3 regions of the Leucobacter fengyongliangi genome follow, and region 3 is predicted to be linked to each of the others. Evidence: predicted binding sites of a transcription regulator. Region 3 holds the regulator's gene; each other region holds the start of a gene.
What was found. The regulator HrcA, encoded in region 3, represses chaperone genes, less so after heat shock. The targets are predictions, from matches to a motif close to TTNGCACTCGNNNNNNNCGAGTGCNAA.
Positions count from the first base shown of each region.

Region 1: groES (co-chaperone GroES) is a predicted target of HrcA. The motif match lies at 3,222-3,248, and genes of this name have one in related genera.
Region 2: groL (chaperonin GroEL) is a predicted target of HrcA. The motif match lies at 2,685-2,711, and genes of this name have one in related genera.

Region 1 is NZ_CM126356.1:980,013-985,003, reverse strand. Features, by position in the region: gene ACTNFK_RS04640 (GuaB3 family IMP dehydrogenase-related protein) at 1-143, opposite strand, end outside; gene guaB (IMP dehydrogenase) at 186-1,688, opposite strand; gene rarD (EamA family transporter RarD) at 1,802-2,755, opposite strand; gene groES (co-chaperone GroES) at 2,847-3,143, opposite strand; gene ACTNFK_RS04620 (DUF4190 domain-containing protein) at 3,439-3,783, shown strand; gene ACTNFK_RS04615 (DUF4190 domain-containing protein) at 3,819-4,250, shown strand; gene ACTNFK_RS04610 (THUMP-like domain-containing protein) at 4,255-4,991, shown strand, end outside.
Region 2 is NZ_CM126356.1:509,852-514,842, forward strand. Features, by position in the region: gene ACTNFK_RS02415 (FecCD family ABC transporter permease) at 1-505, opposite strand, end outside; gene ACTNFK_RS02420 (heme/hemin ABC transporter substrate-binding protein) at 692-1,834, shown strand; gene ACTNFK_RS02425 (LytR C-terminal domain-containing protein) at 1,964-2,608, shown strand; gene groL (chaperonin GroEL) at 2,776-4,395, shown strand; gene ACTNFK_RS02435 (sensor histidine kinase) at 4,645-4,991, opposite strand, start outside.
Region 3 is NZ_CM126356.1:1,638,388-1,643,378, reverse strand. Features, by position in the region: gene hemW (radical SAM family heme chaperone HemW) at 1-936, shown strand, start outside; gene hrcA (heat-inducible transcriptional repressor HrcA) at 979-2,013, shown strand; gene dnaJ (molecular chaperone DnaJ) at 2,102-3,199, shown strand; gene ACTNFK_RS07880 (16S rRNA (uracil(1498)-N(3))-methyltransferase) at 3,206-3,976, shown strand; gene ACTNFK_RS07875 (HIT domain-containing protein) at 4,000-4,350, shown strand; gene ACTNFK_RS07870 (PhoH family protein) at 4,367-4,991, shown strand, end outside.

The DNA of each region.
Region 1 (4,991 bases), 660 kb from region 3:
TCGAACTGGAACGCATCGATCGACCACTGGGTCGAGACCACCTCGGGGTCGCGCGTCCGGCGCGTCGGCACAATGCCGATCTCGTCGAAGGTGTACACGCGTCGCGCGCGCTTTCCGCGGCCGATTTCGATCTCGTTACTCACCACACCAGCCTACCGGCTCGGTGTGACATCGAGGTGAACTCACTACCGCTTGTAGTTCGGTGCCTCAACGACCATTTGCACATCGTGCGGGTGGCTTTCCTTCAGGCCCGCTGCGGTGATGCGTACGAACTGGCCGCGCTCCTTGAGCTCATCGATCGTTCGCGCCCCGACGTAGAACATCGACTGGCGCAGGCCACCGATGAGCTGATGCGCAACGGCGCCGGCTGGGCCACGGTAGGGCACCTGACCCTCGATGCCCTCGGGGATGAGCTTCTCATCGCTCGGCACGTCGGCCTGGAAATAGCGATCCTTCGAGTAGGAGGTGCGCTCGCCTCGCGTCTGCAGCGCTCCGAGCGAACCCATTCCACGGTAGCTCTTGTACTGCTTTCCGCCCACAAAGACCAGGTCACCGGGGCTCTCATCGGTACCGGCGAAGAGCGAACCGAGCATGACCGATGACGCACCCGCAACGAGGGCCTTCGCGATATCGCCCGAATACTGCAGGCCGCCGTCAGCAATCACGGGCACACCCGCTGGCGTCGCCGCCTTTGCCGCCTCATACACGGCGGTGACCTGCGGAACCCCGACCCCGGCGATCACCCGAGTTGTGCAAATTGAACCGGGCCCCACCCCCACCTTCACTGCGTCGGCACCCGCCTCAACGATGGCGCGCGCGCCAGCATATGTCGCAACGTTTCCGCCAATGACATCGATCGCCGCGAAGGCCGGGTCGGCCTTGAGCTTTGAGATGATGTCGAGCACGCCCCGACTGTCGCCGTTCGCGGTATCCACGACAAGCACATCGACTCCGGCTTCAAGCAGCTCACCTGCGCGCTTCCACGCATCGCCGAAGAAGCCGATACCGGCACCCACGCGGAGCCGCCCGGCATCGTCCTTCGTGGCATTGGGGTATTGCTCTTCCTTATCGAAATCCTTGACCGTCATGAGGCCGGTGAGCTTACCGCTTGCATCCACGAGCGGCAGCTTCTCTATCTTGTGCTTGTTAAAGATCTCCGCCGCCGCAGCGCGCGAAATGCCCACGGGTGCCGTGACGAGTGGCATGCGAGTCATGACCTCGCCGACGCGCAGCGTCGCACGCTCCGCCGGATCGATGAAACGCATGTCGCGATTGGTGATGATGCCCACGAGCGTGCCCTGTTTGTCGATCACCGGAAGTCCGGATACTCGGTACTCACCACACACCGCGTCAACCTCAGCGACGGTCGCATCGACATGGGTGGTGACCGGGTTCGTGATCATCCCGGCTTCGCTGCGCTTCACCCGATCAACCATTTCGGCCTGATCTTGAATCGAAAGATTGCGGTGCAGAATACCAATGCCACCGTTTCGTGCCATCGCCACGGCCATCCGCGTCTCGGTCACCGTGTCCATGGCAGCTGAGACGAGGGGCATGCCAAGCCGAATGCGACGAGTTAGCTGCGTTGAAGTATCCGCCTCGCTGGGAATCACGTCGGTGTGCGCTGGAAGCAGCAGCACATCATCGTAGGTGAGCCCGGTGAAGGCGAACGGATCACGCTGTTCCATGAAGACCTCTTCTGCAGATCGGTGCGGTGGGAGCGAACGACGCCGTCCTGTGGCCGGGGTGTGGCCGTGTCACCAGTGTAATCGCAGCGACCCGCTGGTTGTTCCCGGGATGGCTACGCTGCAGGATGAGTGGTAATTGGAGCTGTGGTTGCGGGAGGCTCGATACTGACCCGCGACTGGGCTCGCATGCGCCTACTCGCCAAGACCATATCGGTCACGAGGATCACGAGCGCGATCCACACCGCGACAAAACCAATCCAGCGCGTCAGTGGCATTTCTTCGTGAAAAATGAAATACCCACTGAGAAAACCCAGGATTGGTGTCAAGAACTGAATGAACCCCAGGTGCGTCAACGGGAGTCGACGATTCGCCGCTCCAAAGAGGAGCAGCGGAATCGCGGTTGCAACCCCACTCAGCAACAGGGGAATTGTCACTGCTGAACCGTGAGTAAAAGCGGTGAGCGACCCGCCCAGGAGGAAGAGCACGAGAAGCTGTGCCAAGGCAACTGGCAGCGCAATGATGGTCTCGACGGTGAGGCCAGAGAGCGGGTCAATTTCCTCACTGACCTGCTTGCGCACCGCGCCGTAGAGGGCGAACGTCAACGCTATTCCGAGCGCAAGCCAGGGGAAAGTTCCGTAGGCAATTGCGCCGATCATCACCCCGATGCCGGCGATGCTGACTGCCACCCACTGGGCCGACCGCAGCTTCTCTCGCCGCACGAGCACACCAATCAGCACCGTCATGAGCGGGTTGATGAAGTACCCGAGCGAGGCTTCCAGTATCTGCCCTGTGACGATCGCGATCACGAAGATCTGCCAGTTGGCGTACAGCAGGATCGACGAAACCACGAACCATGTCAGTTGTTTCGGGGACTTAAGAATGCGTGCAACGGGGCCGAACGACCGCATGACCGCGATCGCGATGCCACAAAAGGCAACCGCAGTCAGCACGCGCCAGGGCACGATCTCGAGGGGGTTGATCGGGCTCAACAAGCTGAAGAGGAGGGGGAACGCACCCCACCACAGGTACGCGGCGACCCCGTAGAAGTAGCCCGAACGATTCGTCACCACGCCAGCCTAGTACCAGAGCACAGCCCGATCGCTCCGGGAAAAAAGAAGGGCCGGTGCACTGCACCGGCCCTTCTCGTGACGCGCGAAACTAGCGCACAACCACCGCGAGGATGTCGCGAGCGGAGAGCACGAGGAACTCGTCGCCCCCGTACTTCACCTCGGTGCCACCGAACTTCGAGTAGAGCACGATATCGCCCACGGAGACGTCGAGCGGCACGCGGTTGCCCTTGTCATCAATGCGACCGGGGCCCACAGCCACGACCTCGCCCTCCTGGGGCTTCTCCTTGGCGCTGTCGGGAATGACCAGACCTGAAGCGGTCGTCTGCTCTGCTTCGACCTGCTTGATAACAATGCGATCTTCGAGCGGCTTGATGGAGACCGACACGGGTGACCTCTTTCTTGAAGCGGGAAAACTGGACCTGCGCCCAAGGTCGGGCGCCCTGTTGGAATTCTATGGTCTCCGCTAGCACTCTCGCAAGGTGAGTGCCAGCATTGCGGGCTCGTATCGCCGCGGGCGAACACAGACGTAGCGTTTCCTTCCCACCCACTCCGCTCAGTAGACCCCTGAAAGTTCCGATGCCTCACCCCTGAAATTCGCCCAATATTTGGCTCCCCTATGGGATAATCATGACTGACTGACCGGGGCAACAGAGCCCGTCAGCTGATTCGAGGAGTCCCACATGACGACCCCCTATGACCCCAACCAGCAGCCTGTGCCCCCGCAGCAGCCCGCCGCCCCACAGTACGCGGCACCGCAGCAGTACGCGGCACCCCAACAACCCGCACCTCGCCCCACCAACACGATGGCGATCATCGCACTGATCGCGTCGATCATTGTGAGTTTGGTTGGCGTCATTCTGGGTCACATCGCACTGAATCAGATCAAGAAGACCGGTGAGGGCGGGCGCGGTCTCGCGATCGCCGCACTCATCATCGGCTACATCGGTGTTGCCGCCTGGGTAATCGGCATTTTCATTTGGATCGCGGTCATCGCGTCGATTGGCATGAGCGGCGTCAGCTACTAGTCGAATCACTGGCCACACAACCAAAGAGAGAAGTCATGTCAACACCCACCCCGCCCGGAACGGAACAGCCCACCACGGTGCTGCCCGACACCGACCCGTTTCAGAGCAACGAGCCCTCCCCCGTGATGGCTTCGGAGCAGCAGGCCAGTTACCAGCCCGAACCGGTGCTTCCAGCTCGACCCACCACGCTGGCGCACATGAACGCATTCGCGCTCATCGCCATCGTGCTGGCCTTCGTGCAGCCAATCGCTGGCATTGTCTTTGGCCACATGGGGATGAGCCAGATCAAGCGCAACGGTGATACCGGACGAGGTGTGGCGCTCACCGCGCTCATCGTCGGCTATGTGATGGTTGCAGGTGTGATTCTCGCGGTCGTTTCCTACTTTGCGTTCATCATCATCATGATCGCAACCATGGGCGCCGCCTTCTCCGAATTCGATCCTTCCGAATTCGATAACTCGTTCTAAACGGATGACAGCATTCGCAAGCGGGCCCCGGGGGAACACCCCGGGGCCCGCTTCACGTGAGGCACCACCGGGGTGGTCGACACTCTTCACCTCCCTCGGCCTCGAGCGCCTCGCCGAGGTAGAACGTGCGCTTGAGAGCGGATCGGGTGCCTTTGAGTTGGGAGCGCGGCTACGCTCTCAGGGAGTACCCCCAGACGAATCTGCCGCCCTACTCAGCCAAGCCGATCTGCGCCGGAAGGCCACCCTGAAATTCGGCGAGCACGCCAGGCGCTACCTCTACACTCCCGCGGGACTTGAGCAGGCGACACGCGCCGTCGTGGCAAATACCCACGCACAGCGCTTCGCGACTGCGGGCTGTCGCGTTGTTGCTGACCTCGGCTGCGGCATTGGCGCGGAATCACTCGCACTCGTGGCCGCAGGAGTCCAGGTGCGGCCCGTGGAAATCGACCCTTTCACTGCCCGGGTTGCCGAACACAACCTCGCCATCGCATCCGACGCTCACGCAACACTGCCCCCTCGGGTTTACGTAACCGATGCGCAAATGGTGAGCCTCACCAGTGTCGATGGTGTCTTCCTGGATCCCGCCCGCCGCACCGCGGGGCACCGCGACACCCGCAGGCTCTCCTCCCCCGACGATTATTCCCCCTCGCTTGACTTCGCGTTCGGCCTTTCCGACCGTTTCCCTACCGGCGTGAAGCTAGGCCCGGGATTCGATCGAGAACTCATTCCGCCGTCCGCGGA
Region 2 (4,991 bases), 1.1 Mb from region 3:
GCACGAGCGTCACCACCTCTGTCTTGCCGTCGGCGCGGCTCATAAAGTAGACGAGCAACGTCGCCCCGAGGCCCGCGATGAAGGCAAACACCGCCGTTGTCCACTCACCGAAGAACGTGAGGCCGAACACGATACTGAGGCCCGCACCGACCGCGGCACCTGACGAGACACCAATGACCCCGGGCTCGGCGAGCGGGTTGCCGAAGACCGCCTGCATGAGCAGACCCGCGACCGCGAGGCCCGCGCCTACCAGGGCGGCCATCACCACCCGGGGAAAGCGGATGGCCCACAGTGTCTGGTCACCCGCTGGGTGCGTGGGGAGAGGGAACCAGTTGATCCCGATCGGCTGCAGGAGCGACCCCAGCACTTCGCTCGGTGGAATCGCGAGTTGGCCGGTACCCGCCGAGGCCAGGAGTGCAAAGACGAGCGCCACCCACAGGCCAGTGAAGAGGATCGCTTTCGACGCTGCGTGCCGCGAGGCGGGAGCGGCTGGGCGCGGGGGCATCATGCGAAACAGGGTTCTTTCTGAGCTGGTGGATCCGGGTCAGGCGGCCTGAGACCGGCCTGTCAGGCTGGGGAGAAGCTTGCGTTCAACTTCATCATATGTATCTTAGCTAAGCTGACTTGGTCGTTCGCAGTGAGGCCGAGGGTCACGCACTCGTGGGGCCCGGAAAGACCGAAAGAGGTTCAGATGACACACCCGCGCGACTCCCGCCGCACCCGCGCGTCCCTCGTTGCCGCAGCCCTCGTCATGGGTCTCGGCCTCACGGCGTGTCAGACGGGTTCGATCACGGCCAACGAGGTCGCCTCGGTCACCGTGGATCTGCCTCCGCTCTCGGAACTCACCCCGATCGCAGAGCCCGCCGCATGGGAGGGGCCGAGCACCGCGCCCATCGGCGGACCCACGCTCTTGCCGGTGGCAGACAACCCCGAACAGGTGCTGCCGGCGACCGTGACATCGCACGACCACATCGGCGATACCGAGGTGGTCGTCGAGGATGCCTCGCGTGTGCTCGCGATTTCAATGACGGGTACGCTCGCGGAACTCACCTATGCGTTTGGACTGGGGGGCACCCTGATCGGTCGTGACGTCTCAACGAACCTGCCGGGCCTCGCGGACCTCCCGGTGGTCACCGGCACCGGCCACACGCTTGATACCGAAGGGATTGTGGCGCTCCAGCCCACCCTGGTGCTCACCGATAACTCGGTGGGATCTGCCGATGTCATGCTTCAACTGCGCGACGTGGGCATCGATGTCGTTGTGATCGAGCGGGCAAACAACCCTGAGACCACCTACGAGACCGCGCGCCAGGTGGCCGCCGCCCTGGGAGTTGCTCCGCTTGCAGAGACCCTCATCGCAGAACTCGACCAGGCGATTACCGAGAAGGTGGCGGAGATCGCGCAGCTTGCTCCTGCCGATCAGTCACTCCACCCGAGGGTCGCGTTCCTCTACATTCGCGGTCAGTCGGGGGTCTACTATCTCTTCGGTGACGGCAGTAGCGCCACAAGCCTGCTCGATGGACTCGGGGTGGTTGATGTCGCGCAAGAGATTGGCTGGGTCGGCGAGAAGCCGATGACTGACGAGGCGCTTGTCGCAGCCGATCCAGACATCATCGTCGTGATGACAAAGGGCCTGAAGAGCGCCGGCGGCATCGACGGGTTGATCGCGGCGCAGCCGAGCATCGCACTCACCACGGCTGGCAAGAATCGCCGCATCATCGATGCCGACGACACGCTGATCTTCGCCGGCGGCACACGGATTCCCGACATCCTTGACGGTTTGGCGCGCGCCATTTACGCTCCAGATTCACTCCCCGATGCCTCCGCCTCCTAGCGGATCGCGGCCCTCCGGGCCGGCGCAGCGACTGGGGGTGCTGTCAGGCTCGCGAGTGTAGTCTGGGGTGGTTCTGTCTGCGGATCCACTGTGGATAGGTGTTTGGTTCAGTGCGATAGGGGAGGGCGAGTGGCGCCACATCACGGTGACGTCGAGGCACCGCGTCAGTCGCGGCAGACTCTCCCGGAAGATCGCTTTGACCGGCTACCGAAAAGCCGCCGCGTGGGGGCCCACCGCATCGCCGCGAGGCCGCACAGGTTCTGGTTCTATCTCGTGGCGGTCGTCATTGGTGTCGTGGTGCTGAGCGCCGCCGGAATCGTGGCCGTCCAGGTCTTTGGCACGAACGTCGGCACCTTCACGAGTGATCAGGCGGAGCCGGGCGCGGCTCCCGCACAGATCGAGGGAGTACTTGACCCCGAGGCCACGGTTGCGATTCTGAACGGCACCGAAACGCCGAACCTGCAGGCGGGCCTGGAAGAGGTCATTACCGAGAATGCCTGGGGCAAGATCGCATTCGTCGAGTATGCGGCCTCGCGAGACGTGCAGATATCTGCGGTGTTCTACAGCGCACCGGAAGACGAGGGGGCAGCGGCCGGTCTCGCCAAAGAACTCGGTGGGGTCTCGTACTATCAAAGCCCGAACTACGCGGAGTATGGTGTCAGGCTTGTGGTGCTTCTGGGAGCGGATTACGCGGGGCCTGGCTTCGATCAGGCCGAGAACATCACCGCCCGACTTGAGGGTTCGGGCGAGGGATCCGAGCTTCCTGCGGAGTAGCGCCACGGAGTTTCGGGTGTTCGCCCGTAGCGTGCGTCGCCGCTTGCACTCTCGGTGCGTGAGTGCCAAGATTGACTTAGCAGTCGGTTCACCTGAGTGCTAAGAACTCATGCTTCGGCGCATCCGTTTGGGCGCGCCACCGGAAGACTCCCTGGAGGGATGAACACATGGCAAAGATTATTGCGTTTGACGAGGAAGCACGACGCGGACTTGAGCGCGGACTCAATATCCTCGCTGATGCCGTCAAGGTGACGCTCGGCCCGCGTGGCCGCAACGTCGTTCTCGAGAAGAAGTGGGGCGCACCCACAATCACTAACGACGGTGTGTCGATCGCGAAGGAGATCGAGCTCGACGATCCGTTCGAGAAGATCGGTGCTGAGCTCGTCAAGGAGGTCGCTAAGAAGACCGACGACGTCGCGGGTGATGGCACCACCACCGCAACCGTGCTTGCTCAGGCGCTCGTGCGCGAGGGCCTGCGCAACGTTGCCGCTGGCTCCGACCCGATCGCGATCAAGAAGGGCATCGAGAAGGCAGTGAACGCTGTCATCACGCAGCTCCTTGCGAACGCCAAGGAGATCGAGACCACCGACGAGATCGCGGCGACCGCATCCATCTCTGCTGCAGATGAGCAGATCGGCAAGCTCATCGCCGAGGCCATCGACAAGGTGGGCAAGGAAGGCGTCGTCACCGTCGAGGAGTCGAACACATTCGGCACCGAGCTCGAGCTCACCGAGGGCATGCGCTTCGACAAGGGCTACCTGTCGGCATACTTCGTCACCGACGCCGATCGCCAGGAAGCTGTGTTCGAGGATCCCTACATCCTCCTCGTCAACAGCAAGGTCTCGAGCATCAAGGATCTCCTCCCGGTCGTTGACCCCGTAATCCAGTCGGGCAAGCAGCTGCTCATCATCGCTGAGGACGTCGAGGGTGAAGCCCTTGCGACCCTCGTGCTGAACAAGATCCGTGGCATCTTCAAGTCGGTCGCCGTCAAGGCTCCCGGCTTCGGCGATCGCCGCAAGGCCATGCTTCAGGACATCGCGATCCTCACCGGCGCGACCGTCATCTCCGAGGAGGTCGGTCTCAAGCTCGAGAACGCCACCCTCGACATGCTCGGCACCGCTCGCAAGGTCATCATCACCAAGGACGAGACCACCATCGTGCAGGGTGGCGGCGACGAAGAGCAGATCGCCGGTCGCGTGACCCAGATCCGCCGCGAGATCGAGAACACCGACAGCGACTACGATCGCGAGAAGCTGCAGGAGCGCCTCGCGAAGCTTGCCGGCGGCGTGGCAGTCATCAAGGCTGGCGCGGCCACCGAGGTTGAGCTCAAGGAGCGCAAGCACCGCATCGAAGATGCCGTGCGTAACGCCAAGGCTGCAGTCGAAGAGGGCGTTCTGCCCGGCGGCGGTGTCGCGCTGATCCAGGCCGGCAAGGTCGCCTTCGGGTCGCTCAGCCTGGCGGGTGACGAGGCTGTGGGTGCACGTATCGTCGAGGTCGCCATCGAGGCACCGCTGCGTCAGATTGCGCTCAACGCTGGCCTCGAGCCGGGTGTTGTTGTGGATCGCGTATCCAGCCTGCCGAATGGCCACGGCCTGAACGCCGCGACCGGCGAGTACGGTGACCTGATTGCTCAGGGCATTCTCGACCCGGCCAAGGTGACCCGCTCGGCTCTGCAGAACGCAGCGTCGATCGCAGGCCTCTTCCTCACCACCGAGGTTGTTGTCGCTGACAAGCCCGAGCCCGCGGCCGCCCCCATGGGTGACCCGAGCGGCGGCATGGACTTCTAAGTCCGAGCACTCCGTGTGGGAGTTGCCTGATCCCTGGGATTAGCGTCAGCTCAACTTGAACAGAGACCGGGGTCGTACCGAAAGGTGCGGCCCCGGTTTTTTGTGCATGCCCTCCGACGTAGGGCGCAAGTGGTTGGTTCCCGCGCATGCAAGCAACCACTCGCGCCCGACTGCGAGGGGCCCATCCCGTGAGCGGGGCGAGGGGCGCATTCCGTAAGCGGGGTGAGGGACCGCAGAGGGTGGATCGCGCTACGCGCGCGATCCCGAGTACGCGACCTCTTCAAGGGGCAGTTCGACCCTGAAGGTTGCCCCGCCCCCGGGTGTCTCGTGGGAGCTCACCGTGCCACCGTGTGCTGCAATGATGGATTGCACGATCGACAGTCCCAGCCCCGTCCCACCGGTTTCCCGATTTCGGGAGTTGTCTGCTCGCCAGAACCGATCGAAGATCTTTGAGCGGAACTGCTCAGGGATTCCCTCGCCGTGGTCGATAACTTCGAAGAGTCCAACGCCCCGCTCGGCATCGGTGCGAACGGAAATCTCGAGCGGACTCCCCTCGGGGCTGTAGCGCAATGCGTTGCCGATCAGGTTCGTCATGA
Region 3 (4,991 bases):
GGAACGCCTACGCTGCTCCCCGCCAGCGACCTTGCCTCGATGCTGCAGACAATTCGTGAAGAGTGGACGCTTGCGCCAGATGCCGAGATTACTACGGAAGCAAATCCAGACTCCGTCGATGCACGTTATCTCGAGGACCTTGCGAAGGCAGGCTTCACTCGAGTGAGTATTGGGATGCAGTCCGCGGTTCCTCATGTGCTTGCGACGCTTGATAGAACCCACGACCCGGAGCGCGTTCCAGATGTGGTGCGGTGGGCACGCGAGGCTGGCCTGCAGGTCAGTCTCGACCTCATCTATGGAACCCCGGGTGAAACTCTCGCCGACTGGGGGCGTTCGCTTGATGCTGCAATTGCATGCGAGCCGGATCACCTCTCCGCCTACGCACTCATCGTCGAATCGGGCACGAAATTGGCTGCACGAATTCGGCGGGCAGAGATCGCCGCACCTGACGACGACGCCCATGCGGAAATGTACGAGCTCGCTGACACCAGGCTCACCGCAGCGGGCCTGTCTTGGTACGAGATCAGCAACTGGGCGCGCGCCACGGAAACTCGGTCGCGGCACAACCTGGCCTATTGGCAGGGTGCCGACTGGTGGGGGGCGGGGCCGGGTGCGCACAGCCACGTGGGCGGAACCCGGTGGTGGAACGTTAAGCATCCGAGTGCCTACGCTGACCGAATCGCTGCCGGAGTCTCTCCCGCCCATGCCCGTGAGGTACTCGGGGCGGATGCGCGCCGGAGCGAGCGGGTGCTGCTCGAAACCAGAATCGCGACCGGTCTGCCCATCGAGGTGCTGCTCTCCGAGGAGCGGCAGGAGGTTTCTGGCCTGATCGCGGATGGGCTGATCGATGGACGCGCAGCTCTCAAGGGGAGAGTGATCCCAACCCTTCGTGGGCGTCTGCTTGCAGACACGGTGGTGCACAGGCTGCTCAGGTAGACTTGGCACTCGGTATTATCGAGTGCTAGGCGGGAGGGTGGCATGGTTTCAGATAGAAGTCTCGCGGTGCTCCACGCAATCGTCGGTGACTATGTCGCGTCAAACGAGCCGGTGGGTTCTAAGACCATTGTCGAGAGACATCAGTTTGGGGTGTCCGCCGCAACAATTCGAAACGACATGGCGTTGCTGGAAGATGAGGAACTCATCGCCGCGCCACACACCTCCTCGGGTCGTATTCCGACCGACAAGGGGTATCGGCTCTACGTTGACACGCTGGCTAAGATTCGGCCATTGACGACCGCGCAGAAGACCGCCATAGAGCGCTTTCTCGGCGAGTCGAATGACTTGGACGACGCGCTCGCTCGCACCGTTCGACTCCTTGCGCAGCTGACGAACCAGGTAGCTGTAGTGCAGTACCCGTCTCTTCGGCGCACGCAGGTGCGTCACATCGACCTCGTAGCGGTGGGGGAGAGCCGGGTGCTCAGCGTAATTATTTTGGGCACCGGAGTGGTTGAGCAGCAGGTCGCGAGCCTCCCCGCGGCCCAAGTCACGGAAACCTGGGTGCACGGGCTGCGTGACCGTCTCGCCGGAGCGATTGTGGGTACGGACCTTGAGTCCGCGGTATTGGGTGCACAGTCACTCCTCGATACCCTCGACGAGTGGTCGCAACCGGGCGAATCGGAGCTCGTGCGCAAGGTACTGGAAGTGGTGCTGAGTCAGCTCCAAGCAAATCGAAGCGAGCGGATCACGATCGCCGGGGCAGCGAATCTCTCGCGTCCAGGTGAATTCACTGGGAACCTCTCATCGGTGCTCGAAGCGATTGAGGAGCAAGTCACCCTCTTGCGACTTTTCGGTGAGATGGCTCAGGATGGACGAGAGGTTGCCGCCTCTATCGGGCGCGAGAATGAACCATACGGCCTCGAGGGTGCCTCGGTGATCACCTCCAGTTACGAGATCGACGGAGACAGCAGATCGAATCTGGGGGTAGTGGGATCGATGCGAATGGATTACGCATCGAACATCTCCACCGTTCGCGCGGTTGCCCGTTATCTCAGCAAAATCCTCGACGAGACTTAAGTTTGCGGTCGGGGACGAGCGCCCCGATCAACTCGATACATCACGACACCATGAATTTGTTGGACACCAGAACGAGAGGCTGCACACAGTGGCGGACCACTATGAGACGCTCGGGGTTTCCCGAGAAGCTTCCATTGATGAGATCAAGAAGGCGTATCGCCAGCTCGCACGAGAGTTGCATCCCGATGTCAACCCGAGCGAAGACGCCTCAGAGCGTTTCAAGTCCGTCACCCACGCCTACGATGTGCTGAGCGACCCGAACGAACGCCAGCGCTACGACATGGGAGGCGACCAGGGCGGGGCGGGTGGCTTCGGCGACATCTTTGAGACCTTCTTCGGCGGCGGATTCGGCGGGGGGCAGCGGGGCCCGCGGGCCCGCGCCGAGCGAGGCGACGATGCGATGATCCGCGTCGATGTGGAACTTTCCGAAGTGATCTTCGGTGTGCAGCGCGAGATCGCAGTCAATACCGCGGTGCTCTGTGGCACGTGCTCGGGCAGCTGCTGCCAGCCGGGTACGTCGCCCGCCACCTGCGATGTATGTGGCGGCGTCGGGCAGGTACAGCGACAGGTTCGCTCGCTTTTCGGGAATGTCGTGACCATGCACCCTTGTGGGAGCTGCTCGGGCTACGGCACAGTGATCCCGCACCCCTGTGTCGAGTGCGGGGGCAAGGGGCGGGTGCGTGAGCGTCGCACGATGAACATCGATATTCCCTCGGGTATCGACACCGGCACCAGGCTGCAGATGCGCGGGGGCGGCGAAGTTGGCCCGGCGGGCGGCCCGAACGGAGACCTCTTTATCGAGTTCCGGGTGATGCATCACGATGTGTTCAGTCGAGATGGCAACGACCTCCTGGCGACAGCTCAGGTCAGTATGACCGACGCGATTCTTGGGGCCGAGAACACGGTTGCCGCACTCGACGGTGACGTTCAGCTTGAGGTGCCCGCGGGGGTGCAATCGGGCGATGTCATCACGATTCGCGGTCGTGGCATTCAGGCTCTGCGCTCTACGACGCGCGGTGATCTGAAGGTCGCGGTTCAGGTGGTGACCCCGACGAAGCTCGCGGGCCGCGAAAAAGACCTGGTGCGCCAACTGGCCGCGCTGCGGAAGGAAGAGCCTCCGACCCTCGGCGAGTTTCAGCAGGGCCTGTTTGGCAAAATTCGGGATCGCTTCTTCCGGCAGGGCTAGTCGCTGATGGCACACCTGTACTATCGCGAGGATCTCGCCGCGGAGGACTTCACCGTCGGCGCAGTGATTGAGGTGCGTGGCGACGAGGCGCGGCATGCGGTTCGCGTGAGTCGAATGCGGGCGGGCGAGCGCACGATCCTGGGCGACGGTTCGGGCACCACCGCCCAGGGCACAGTCACGGTTGTTGATCGCGACCGCTTCGCGGTGCGGCTTGAGAGCGTGCATCGCGCCGAGCCCGTCCAAAACCGGCTGGTGCTCGTGCAGGCGCTGGCTAAGGGCGACCGCGACGAGCGAGCGGTTGAGCAGGCGACCGAGTTCGGTGTCGATCGGATCGTGCCGTGGCAGTCCGAGCGTTCGGTGTCTCGCTGGGACGGGGAGAAGGGTGGGCGAGGGGTTGCCAAGTGGCAGCGTGTCGCGCGCGAGGCCGCGAAGCAGTCACTGCGCGCGCGAGTCCCGCTCGTCGATCCTCCTGCGTCGCTTGACGGACTCTGCCAGCTCGCCCAGGTCGAAAGCACCCACGTACTCGTGCTGCACCCTCGCGGGAGCAAGCGCCTCAGCGACTGGTGTAACGGACTCAGTCTCAGCCCGGGCAGCGATGCAATTGGCAACGAGATTGTCGTGGTGGTCGGACCAGAGGGCGGGCTGAGTGACCGAGAAATAGACGCGCTTGAAGCGGCGGGAGCGCACGTGCTGCAGCTCGGCGACGCGGTACTGCGCACCTCGTCAGCCGGCCCGGCTGGGCTCGCGCTGCTCAACGCGGCTCTCGGCCGCTGGTGAGTGAACCCAGCTAGGCTAGGGGAATGGCAGAATCAACCATTTTTGGCAAGATCATCTCGGGTGAGATAGCCGTCGATCGGCTCGCCGAGACCGATCGGGTCATCGCTTTTCCAGACATCGCGCCACAGGCACCTGTGCACATCTTGGTGATACCCAAGAGCACCGAGTACGCAAACGTGGTGGAACTCGCGGCGGGCGACCCCAGTCTGTTGGCCGAGATCGTCGAGGTGGCGCAGCAGCTCGCTCGCACACACGCGGATGGCGACTTCAGACTGGTATTCAATACCGGCGCGAACGCCGGGCAAACCGTCTTCCATGTGCACGCCCACGTGCTCGCGGGTGGCCTGAAGGAGAGCGCAATCGTTGGTTCCTGAACCTGACGCACGAGACATGGCTGTCGGCCAAGAACCTTCGGGTGCGGGCGATGCCCGTGATCCACTGCTACAACGCACCGTGTTGCTCACGGGAGTGGACGTCGCCTCGTTTCTCGGTCACCGCGATCAACTCATCGCCGACCTCGAACGGCAGCACCCGCAGGTTGAGTTTCACGCGCGCGATCACGTCATGACGCTGAGCGGTCCCGCATCCGAGGTGAAGGCCGCCGAACAGGTGGTCGCAGAGGTACTGGAGGTTGCCCGGCGCTCCGGGGCGGTCTCGCGGCACGACGTCCGTGAAGTCACGCGCATGGTGCAGCGCGGCGACGGTCCGACTGCATCTCAGGTGTTGAGCGAGCCGATTCTTTCGGTTCGCGGGCACTCCGTTCGACCTCAGACGCAGGGGCAACGCGAATACGTCACCGCCATAGACCAGCACACGGTCGTCTTTGGTATTGGCCCCGCTGGCACCGGAAAAACCTACCTCGCGATGGCGAAGGCGGTTCAAGCGCTGCAGCGCCGTGAGGTCGCGAAGATTATCTTGACCCGGCCCGCGGTCGAGGCGGGCGAGCGGCTCGGGTACCTGCCGGGCACCCTCGAAGACAAGATCGATCCGTATCTGCGGCCGCTGTTTGATGCCA